DNA from 3 places in the Mesorhizobium sp. WSM4887 genome. Region 2 is predicted to be linked to each of the others. Evidence: predicted binding sites of a transcription regulator. Region 2 holds the regulator's gene; each other region holds the start of a gene.
What was found. The regulator PhoB, encoded in region 2, activates phosphate uptake and scavenging genes when phosphate is short. The targets are predictions, from matches to a motif close to TGTCATNNANCTGTCAT.

Region 1 (3,274 bases), on a different contig from region 2:
GTCATGATGCTGCCGCTGGAAGAGAGCTTCGGCTGGCGGCGCGATGTCGTCTCGCTTGCCGCTGCTGTCGGCATCTTCCTCTATGGCCTCACCGGGCCGTTTGCCGCGGCGTTGATGGAGCGGATCGGGCTACGCCGCACGCTGCTTGCCGCGCTGCTGATCATGTCGGGTTCCACAGCGCTCAGCCTGCTGATGACCAAGCCGTGGCATCTGCTGATCACATGGGGGGTATTTTCGGGCATCGGCTCGGGCGCGGTCGCGACCGTGCTCGGAGCCACCATCGTCAATCGCTGGTTCAAGACCAATCGCGGCCTGGTGATGGGGCTGATGTCCGCCTCGAGCGCGACCGGCCTGCTGGTGTTCCTGCCGCTGCTCGCCTCGTTGGCTCAGTCGGGAGGTTGGAAGCCGGTCGCCGTTGCCATCGCCATTGCCACGGCGGCTCTCGTGCCGCTGGTCTTTCTGCTGGTGCCGGAGCGCCCGGCTTCCATCGGCCAGGTGCGTTATGGCGCCGATGCCGACGACGTGCCGCCGGTGTCGCCGGCCGCGCAAGGCAATTTCCTGGCGCATACGCTGAACACGTTGCGCCGTGCCGCGGGAACCAGGGTGTTCTGGTACCTGTTCGCCACATTCTTCGTCTGCGGTTTCACCACAAACGGCCTCGTCGGCACGCACCTCATCGCCTTTTGCGGCGACATGGGCATCGGCGAGGTGCAGGCAGCCGGGCTGTTGTCGATGATGGGCATCTTCGACCTGATCGGCACGACGCTGTCCGGCTGGCTCACCGACCGTTTCGATCCGCGCAAGCTGCTTGGCGTCTATTATGCCGTGCGCGGCCTGTCGCTGATCTATCTGCCCTATTCCGGCTTCTCGGCCGTCAGCCTGATCATCTTCGCCGTGCTCTATGGGCTCGACTGGATCGCCACCGTGCCGCCGACGCTCAGGCTCGCCAACGAAGCTTTCGGCGACCGCAGCGGCCCGATCGTGTTCGGCTGGATCGTCGCCGGCCACCAGGTGGGCGCCGCGGCGGCGGCGGCCTTCGGCGGCACGATGCGCGAATTGCAGGGCAATTACGAGCTTGCCTTCCTGATCGCCGGCATGACCGGCATAGCCGCGGCCTGTATTTCGCTCTTGATCAACACGAGCAAGCCGGCGTTTGAGCCGGAGCCGCAGGCGGCCTAAAGCGCGACTTCCCTTCTCCCGCAAGGGGAGAAGGGAAGAGCTGTGACCTGTTATCAAAATTTCATGGTTCCGATATGCGCCTGAAACATTGAGGCCGGAGGTTGGCGGTCCCGTTCAACGCCATCCGGAGACAGCCATGAACAAGCTCTCGTTAACCCGCCGCGCTTTCGTCACCTCGGCCAGCGCCTTTGGCCTAGTCGGCGCCTCCGGTCTCGCGTTGCCTTACTATTCCCGAGCCAATCAGCGCCCGGCCTTCACCCACGGCGTCCAGTCCGGCGATGTCGACGCCACCTCCGGCGTGGTCTGGACCCGCACTGACCGGCCGGCGCGCGTGATGTACGAAGTGTCGACCACCGAAAGCTTCGCCGACGCCGTCAGGCTGGCGCCGCTCGATACCTCGCCCGCCAGCGACTATACGGTGAAGCGGCTGCTCACCGACCTCGCCGCCGACCAGGACATTTTCTACCGGATGACGGCCGCCGATCTTTCCGACATCAACGCCGTCTCCGAGCCGATTGTCGGCCGTTTCCGCACCGCGCCGGCGTCGAAGCGCGACGTGCGCTTCGCCTGGTCGGGCGACACCGCCGGCCAGGGCTGGGGCATCGACGAGACCGGCATGAAGACCTACTCCACCATCGCCAAGCACACGCCTGACTTCTTCCTCCATTCCGGCGACACGATCTATGCCGACGGCGCCATGAAGGACGAGGTCGACCTGCCCGGCGGCGGCAAGTGGAAGAACGTCGTCATGATCGACGGCAAGCGCAAGGTTGCCGAAACGCTGGACGAGTATCGCGACCAGTGGAAGTACAACATGATGGACAAGCACGTGCTCGCGCTCAGCGCCATCTGCCCGACCTTCTACCAGTGGGACGACCACGAGATGGTGAACAACTGGTCGGATTCGAAGGACCTGACGACCGACAACCGCTACACGGAAAAATCGATCCATGTGCTGGCGGCCCGCGCGGCGCGCGCCTTCCATGAGATGACGACCATCCGCTACGAACCTTCGGAACCGGGACGCGTCTATCGCAAGATCGCCCACGGGCCGCTGCTCGACGTGTTCTTCCTCGACATGCGCTCCTATCGCGGCCCGAACGGCCCCGACATGGAGGACACGCTGACGCCGAAGTCGCGTATGCTCGGCGAGCAGCAGACGCAGTGGCTGAAGCGCGAGCTGGCGAATTCCAAGGCGACCTGGAAGATCATCGCCGCCGACATGCCGCTCGGCCTCGTCGTCTGGAACGACGCGGCCAAAAAGGTCGGAGCCGAGGCGGTCAGCAACGGCGACAATGGCGCGCCGAAGGGCCGCGAGCTCGAATTCGCCGACCTGCTGCGCTACATCAAGAACGCCGGCATCACCAACACGGTGTGGCTGACCGCCGACGTCCACTACACGGCGGCGCATTACTACAATCCAGACAAGGCGCAGTTCCAGGATTTCAACCCGTTCTGGGAATTCGTCTCCGGCCCGATCCACGCCGGTACCTTCGGTCCCAACGATCTCGACATGACCTTCGGGCCCGAGCTGAAGTTCATCAAGGCGCCGAGCGCCGAGCAGGGCCAGAACCTGCCGCCATCAGCGGGCCTGCAGTTCTTCGGCCTGGTCGACATTTCCGGCGCCACGGAGCAACTAACGGTGCGGCTGATGGATCGCGACGACAACGAGCTCTACAAGGTCACGCTCGATCCGGTGCGGTCGGCTTAGGGTCGGCGCCAGGCAACCCTCTCTGTCCTGCCGGACTGTCCGTTACGGCAGAGGAGGGTGTGCCGGAGTGCTACCTTTGTCAGATAGCCGTCGCAATATTAATCCGGATAGCAGGTCGCGGGAATGTTCGGCCAGACGGCGGTGTCGCAGTTGGCTGCCTTCTGGCGCTGCTTGAATGCGGCGCTGACCGGGCCGGTGACGATCGGGTCGACCCCGTCCGGGGCGTCGGCAAACATCTGCTGCGCGGTTTTGGCATCACGGGGCGAGGGGTTAGCTTCTCTCAGGGCAGCCGCCGACTGCGCGGCGCCAGCCGCAACAAGCACGCCAAGCGCTGCCCACGCGAAAACCGGACGCAATCTGGACATCTGATCGGTCATGAACATG
Region 2 (3,274 bases):
GAACCTCAACTTCTACTATGGCCAGTCGAAGGCGCTGAAGGACATCAACCTGTCGCTGCCCGAGCGCAGCGTCACCGCCTTCATCGGACCTTCGGGCTGCGGAAAGTCGACGCTGCTGCGCGTGCTCAACCGCATCTACGAGCTCTACCCGAAGCAGAGCGCCGAAGGCCAGGTGCTGCTCGACGGCAAGAACATCCTCGACCGCTCGCAGGACCTCAACCTGCTCAGGACCAAGATCGGCATGGTGTTCCAGAAGCCGACGCCGTTCCCGATGTCGATCTACGAGAACATTGCCTTCGGCGTCAGGTTATATGAGAAGATCAGCAAGGCCGAGATGGACAATCGCGTCGAACAGGCGCTGAAGCGCGCCGCGCTGTGGAACGAGGTCAAGGACAAGCTCAACGCCAGCGGCCAGAGCCTTTCGGGCGGCCAGCAGCAGCGGCTCTGCATCGCCCGCACGGTGGCGGTGAAGCCGGAGGTCATCCTGCTGGACGAGCCGGCATCGGCGCTCGATCCGCTCTCGACCGCCAAGATCGAGGAGTTGATCGACGAGCTGCAGGCCGACTACACGATCGTGATCGTCACCCACAACATGCAGCAGGCGGCGCGCGTCTCGCGGCAGACGGCGTTCATGTATCTCGGCGAGCTGATCGAATTCGACCGGACCGAAAAGATTTTCACCTCGCCCCGCGAGAAGCGCACGCAGGACTACATCACCGGCCGCTTCGGCTGAGTTCATACGAGGACATAACCATGGCCCATACGGTCGCTTCCTTCGACGAGGATCTGAGGCAGATCAGCCAGCTCATCCGCGACATGGGCGATCTTGCCGGCTCGATGGTCGGCGCGTCGACCAAGGCTCTGCTGAATTCCGACAACGCGCTGGCGCAGCGCGTGGTCTCCGACGATGCCATCATGGACGCGCGCCAACGCGAGCTCGACCATCGCGCCATCACGCTGATTGCCAAACGCCAGCCGATGGCCGACGACCTGCGCAGCGTCGTTGGCGCCATCCGGATGGCCGGCGATCTCGAGCGCATCGGCGACCTTGCCAAGAACATCGCTAAGCGCGTCGGCTCGGTCGGCATCAGCGCCGCGCCGCGCGACCTTTCGCACTCCATCGATTCGATGGCGCAGCTGGTGCTGATCCAAGTGCAGGGCGTGATCGAGGAATACACGGCCGGCGACGCCACGGCGCTCGCCAAGCTCCGCAACGACGACGAGCGCATCGACGTCAAATACACCTCCGTCTTCCGCGAGCTCCTGACCTACATGATGGAGGATCCGCGCAACATCACGGCTTGCACGCATCTGTTGTTCTGCGCCAAGAATCTGGAGCGCATCGGCGACCACGTCACCAACATCGCCGAGAACGCCTACTATGTGCTGACCGGCACGCAATTGCCCGCGAATCGTCCTAAGCAGGACGAGACGACGATGTCGGCGCCGGCGGCCTGACAGCGAAGGTGCCTGCTATATGATCGCGCCACGCATCATGGTGGTGGAGGACGAGGAACCGCTGGGGGTGCTGCTCCGCTACAACCTCGAATCCGAGGGCTATCAGGTCGAGGTGGTGACCCGCGGCGACGAGGCCGAGATCCGCCTGCAGGAGAATGTGCCCGACCTTCTGGTGCTCGACTGGATGGTGCCGGCGGTGTCCGGCATCGAGCTTTGCCGGCGCCTCAGGATGCGGCCCGAGACCGAACGCCTGCCGATCATCATGCTGACCGCGCGCGGCGAGGAAAGCGACAGGGTGCGCGGCCTCTCGACCGGCGCCGACGACTATCTGGTCAAGCCGTTCTCGACGCCGGAATTCATGGCCAGGGTCAAGGCGCTGCTGCGCCGCGCCAAGCCGGAGGTGCTGTCCAGCGTGCTCAAGGTCGGCGACATCGTGCTCGATCGCGAATCGCATCGCGTCTACCGCAAGAAGAGCGAGATCCGGCTCGGCCCGACCGAGTTCAGGCTGCTGGAATTCATGATGCGGCATCCCGGCCGGGTGTTCTCGCGCAGCCAGCTGCTCGACAATGTATGGGGCGAGACGATCTATATCGACGAGCGCACCGTGGACGTGCATGTCGGACGCCTGCGCAAGGCGGTCAACAACGGCCGGATGCCGGACGTCATACGTACCATCCGTGGGGCGGGCTACGCGATCAGGGAAGATTAGATCCAGGGCACCGAAGGTCTGACGGGTTCTATCTGCGCTGGCGGGTTATCGAGACGCTGGTGCTTCGCCGTCCACGGGCGGAGCACGAAGCGTCGCGACGCGGCGCAGACCCGACGATCCACGCGACTTCCACGCGCCGCGGCGGTGCAGAAATTCTGCTCCGCTCATCCGACGATTGAGGTAATGGCATGGATTCCAGGGTCTCCGCGACGGAGCTTCGCTCCTGCTCCGCCCTGGAATGACGAAGCTGCGGGGCCTTCGCTAATCTCCGGCGTCTGCAGGACGCACAGAAGCCAACGATCGCTATCGAAGCTGCTCAGGCCACGTTCTTGCCCGCTCTTGCCTGCACGCCCGGGGCGAAAATCTCCTGGTCGACGAAGGTCAGCGCGCGCACGGCGCAGCCTTCGCGGATCAGCGGCAATTCGTTCGGCTCGGTATCGAAGGAGATCGAGTTTGAATGCTGGCCTCCGGCGGTCTGGCCGATCGCCTCGCGCAGCGCCGGCTCGATCAGGTCAAAGGCGGCGGCGCTGACGCCGACCATGGCGACCGGCGCCGGGTCGATCAGCGCGAACAGGCTGCCAAGGCCGAAGCCCAGCGCCTCGCCGGCCCGGCGATAGGCCTCGCGCTCCGGGCCATCCGTCTCGCGCGCCTTGGCGGCGAGCGCCCGCATGTCGGCGTCGCCGACATCGACCGGCTCGGCGTCCTCGCTCATCTTCATGGCGCTGCGCCAGATGGCGTAGTTGCCGGCATAGGCCTCGACGCAGCCGCGGCGTCCGCAACGGCAGAGCGCGCCGCCCGGACGATGGATCATGTGGCCGAACTCGCCGCCGGAAGAATGCGTGCCGGTGAACAGCTCGCCCTTCAGCACCAGGCCCATGCCGATGCCGTGCGAGAGCAGGATGGCGATGAAATTGTCGCGATAGCGGTGGGGATCGCGCCACTGCAGCGCCACCGCCATCATGTTGCAGTCGTTTTCCATGGTGGCCGGAATGCCGAATTCCTTTTCCAGGATGTCGGCGAAGGGAATGTCGGTCAGCGGCGTGATCGGCGACCATAGCATGGCGCGGGCATGGGAATCGGTGATGCCCTGGATGCCCATGGCGATGC
Region 3 (3,274 bases), on a different contig from region 2:
TCATGGATCAGGGCCAGATCGTCGAGCAGAACACGCCGGCCGAGTTCTTCGATAATCCGCGCCATGAGCGGACGAAACTGTTCTTGTCGCAGATCCTGCACTGAGCTTCTGACGCCAATTCGAGAAGCCCGGCCGCCAACGGCCGGGCTTTTGAGCGACCGGTTGGTGAAGTGCGCTGCCGGTCTCGCCTTCCATAGTTGTCGAGGCGCGGTAGCATTGGCGGTCGTGCAGGACACCGCTGCAGCGAACGCCTCACCGCCTGTTCCGCTCCTCCCAGCCATAGAGCCAGTCCAAATCTCCCGCGAGTTTCTCCGCCGGCCGCGTCGCCAACACCAGGTTGCGCGCGATCGCAACCGGGCCCCATGCGTGCCAGGCCAGGCGGTTGAGCGCGCCGCGTCTGATCACCTTCTCGATGCGCGGGCGCCTGCGATTTTCCCATGTGGAGAGGTTCTGCCGCCGATCGCCGGGGAAGTCGGCGACCAGATCGGCGAGCGTCGCGGCATCCTCGATCGCCATCGCCGCGCCCTGCGCCGCGAACGGGGTCATGGCGTGCGCCGCGTCTCCGATCAGGGCTACCTGCGGCATCGTCCAGCGAGCCTGCTCGACGGTGTGGATCGGAAACGCCGTCCAAGGCCCGGCGAGCGCGGCGAGTCTCGCCAGCGCGGGCGACGTGCCGCGCATGGCGCTGGCGAGGATGGCGGGGTCCGCATGGCCGGACCAGCCTTCGGCGATGCGCTCGCCCTTGGTGAAGGCGGCCAGGTTGAAGGCGCTGCCCTTGCTCACCGGATACGCGACCATATGGAAGCCGGGATGGAGGAAGGCGGTGATGCAGTCGCCGGCGGCGATTACTGCAAAAGCCTGGCCGGCGGCGCTTGTCGCTGCAACCGTTGCGCGCCAGGCCAGCTCGCCCGAGAAGCGGTTCTTCCCGAAGGCCGGCTCTCGACCCGCAAGCAGCCTGCGAACCGACGACCAGACGCCGTCCGCGCCGATCAGCAGGCCGCCGGCGGCCTCGATGCTGCCGCCATCCGTTTCGGCGGCGACGGCGATGTCTTGCGGGTGAACAGCGACGTCCGTTACCCGCGCGCCGGTGACGAGTTGGATTTCAGGATGCTCCGCCATCCGCGCCGTCAGCGCCGCCTGCAGGTCGGCGCGGTGCGCCACCAGATAGGGCGCGCCCCAACGCTCTTCGCCGGCCTGGCCGAGCGGCACGCGCGCCAGTTCGCGCAAGGTGGCAGCGCCCTTCAGCACCACCGCTTCCGGGCGGATCGCGCTCAGCCGCAACCGGTCGAGCGCGCCGAGCCGACTGAGCATACGGGTGGCGTTGGGGGAAAGCTGGATGCCCGCGCCCACCGCTTCGAGCTGGCTGGCCTGTTCCAGCACCGTGACGGCATGGCCGTGTTCGGCAAAGGCAAGAGCTGCCGTCAGTCCGGCGATACCGGCCCCGGCGATGACGACCTGCCGGGACCGCGCCTCCTCCATGGTCTAGCGGTCACCCAGATCCGCGATCAGGCGGCCTGGTCGATATAGAGGCAGCCGGCAGGCTCGGTTTCCGTCGCCTTCAGCTTCGGCGAATAGCGGTAGAGCGTCGAGCAGTAAGGGCAGACCTTTTCATTGTCGTCGCCCATGTCGAGGAATACATGCGGGTGGTCGAAAGGCGGGTTGGCGCCGGTGCACATGAATTCCTTGACGCCGATATCGATCGCCGGATGGCCCGCGTCGTTCTGGAAATGGGGAATGGTACCGCCTGCCATCGTCGTCTCCTTCAGTTCAGCCCGTTTGCATCTGGATCATAACCGGCCGGTTTGCAAGATCGATGAAATGAAACTGTCGCAAAAGGCTGGCAGAGGATAAGTTGAGCCGGTTAAGCGCATGAGGCCGGAAACGAAGCGATTCCGTGACATCATGCGTCATAAAAGCGTGTTAGAGCGTGCATAGCGCGTCCGGCGGCGTATGGCGCTCAAAGAACGACGTTGTGGCCAAGAGCAGGAACCATGAACGAACTGAAGCCGGTGCAGAGCGAGTTCATCACCGTCGAGGCGGCGAGCCCGGACGGCGGCAATCCAGACCGTTTCGTCAACCGCGAGTTTTCCTGGCTGCAGTTCAACCGCCGGGTGCTCGAGGAATCGCTGAACGAGCATCACCCGCTGCTCGAGCGCGTCCGCTTCCTGTCGATCTCGGCCGCAAACCTCGACGAGTTCTTCATGGTGCGCGTCGCCGGCCTCGCCGGTCAGGTGCGCGAGGGCATCGCCTTGAAGAGCCCGGACGGCCGCACGCCCGAGCAGCAGTTGGAGCAATTGCTGCGCGAGGTCGAGCGCCTGCAGGAAGACCAGCAGAAGAGCCTGTCGGCCCTGATGGAGCTGCTCAACAAGGAAGGCATCGAAAGCATCCCCCGCGACGGCCTGACTAAGGACGAGAAGGCCTGGCTGGAGGAGCATTTCCAGGGTCAGGTTTTCCCGGTGCTCACGCCGCTGTCGATCGACCCGGCGCACCCGTTTCCGTTCATCCCCAATCTCGGTTTCTCAATGGCGCTGCAGCTGCGCCACCGCAAGAACGGCGAGGAGATGAGCGCGCTCTTGCGCTTGCCGGTGGCGCTGCGGCGGTTCATCCGTCTGCCCGACCGCAAGCATCATGTCCGCTTCATCCCGCTGGAGGAGGCGGTCGGCCTCTATATCGGCAAGCTCTTCCCTGGATATGAGGTCAAGGGCTCGGGCACGTTCCGCATCATCCGCGACAGCGATATCGAGGTGGAGGAGGAATCGGAAGACCTCGTTCGCCTGTTCGAGACGGCGCTGAAGCGCCGCCGCCGCGGCTCCGTCATCCGCATCGAATTCGACACGCTGATGCCGGCCGAGTTGCGCGACTTCGTCGCCGGCGAGCTCGGAGTGTCGTCGAGCCGCATCAGCGTGCTCACCGGGCCGCTGGCGCTCAACCAGATCTCCGAGATCGTCGCCATCCCGCGCGACGACCTCAAATTCACGCCCTATAACCCGCGCTTTCCCGAGCGCATCCGCGAGCATGGTGGCGACTGCCTGGCCGCCATCCGCGAGAAGGACATCATCGTCCACCACCCCTACGAATCCTTCGACGTCGTGGTGCAGTTCCTGCGCCAGGCGGCGGCCGATCCGGAAGTCGTCGCCATCAAGCAGACGCTCTACCGCACCTCGAACGACAGCCCGATCGTGCGGGCGTTGATCGACGCGGCGGAGGCCGGCAAGTCGGTGACGGCGCTCGTCGAGCTCAAGGCGCGCTTCGATGAAGAGGCCAATATCCGCTG

Region 1: a site for PhoB is predicted at 1,228-1,244, ahead of P9230_RS28355 (alkaline phosphatase). Genes of this name have one in related genera too.
Region 3: a site for PhoB is predicted at 1,815-1,831, ahead of P9230_RS18670 (RNA degradosome polyphosphate kinase). Genes of this name have one in related genera too.

The regions. Positions count from the first base shown of each region.
Region 1 is NZ_JARTVP010000013.1:10,762-14,035, reverse strand. Features, by position in the region: gene P9230_RS28360 (MFS transporter) at 1-1,179, shown strand, start outside; gene P9230_RS28355 (alkaline phosphatase) at 1,316-2,890, shown strand; gene P9230_RS28350 (hypothetical protein) at 2,989-3,273, opposite strand.
Region 2 is NZ_JARTVP010000003.1:223,959-227,232, forward strand. Features, by position in the region: gene pstB (phosphate ABC transporter ATP-binding protein PstB) at 1-733, shown strand, start outside; gene phoU (phosphate signaling complex protein PhoU) at 754-1,458, shown strand; gene phoB (phosphate regulon transcriptional regulator PhoB) at 1,478-2,167, shown strand; gene P9230_RS14705 (ROK family transcriptional regulator) at 2,484-3,274, opposite strand, start outside.
Region 3 is NZ_JARTVP010000004.1:362,891-366,164, reverse strand. Features, by position in the region: gene P9230_RS18685 (amino acid ABC transporter ATP-binding protein) at 1-104, shown strand, start outside; gene P9230_RS18680 (FAD-dependent monooxygenase) at 253-1,479, opposite strand; gene P9230_RS18675 (zinc-finger domain-containing protein) at 1,506-1,751, opposite strand; gene P9230_RS18670 (RNA degradosome polyphosphate kinase) at 1,992-3,274, shown strand, end outside.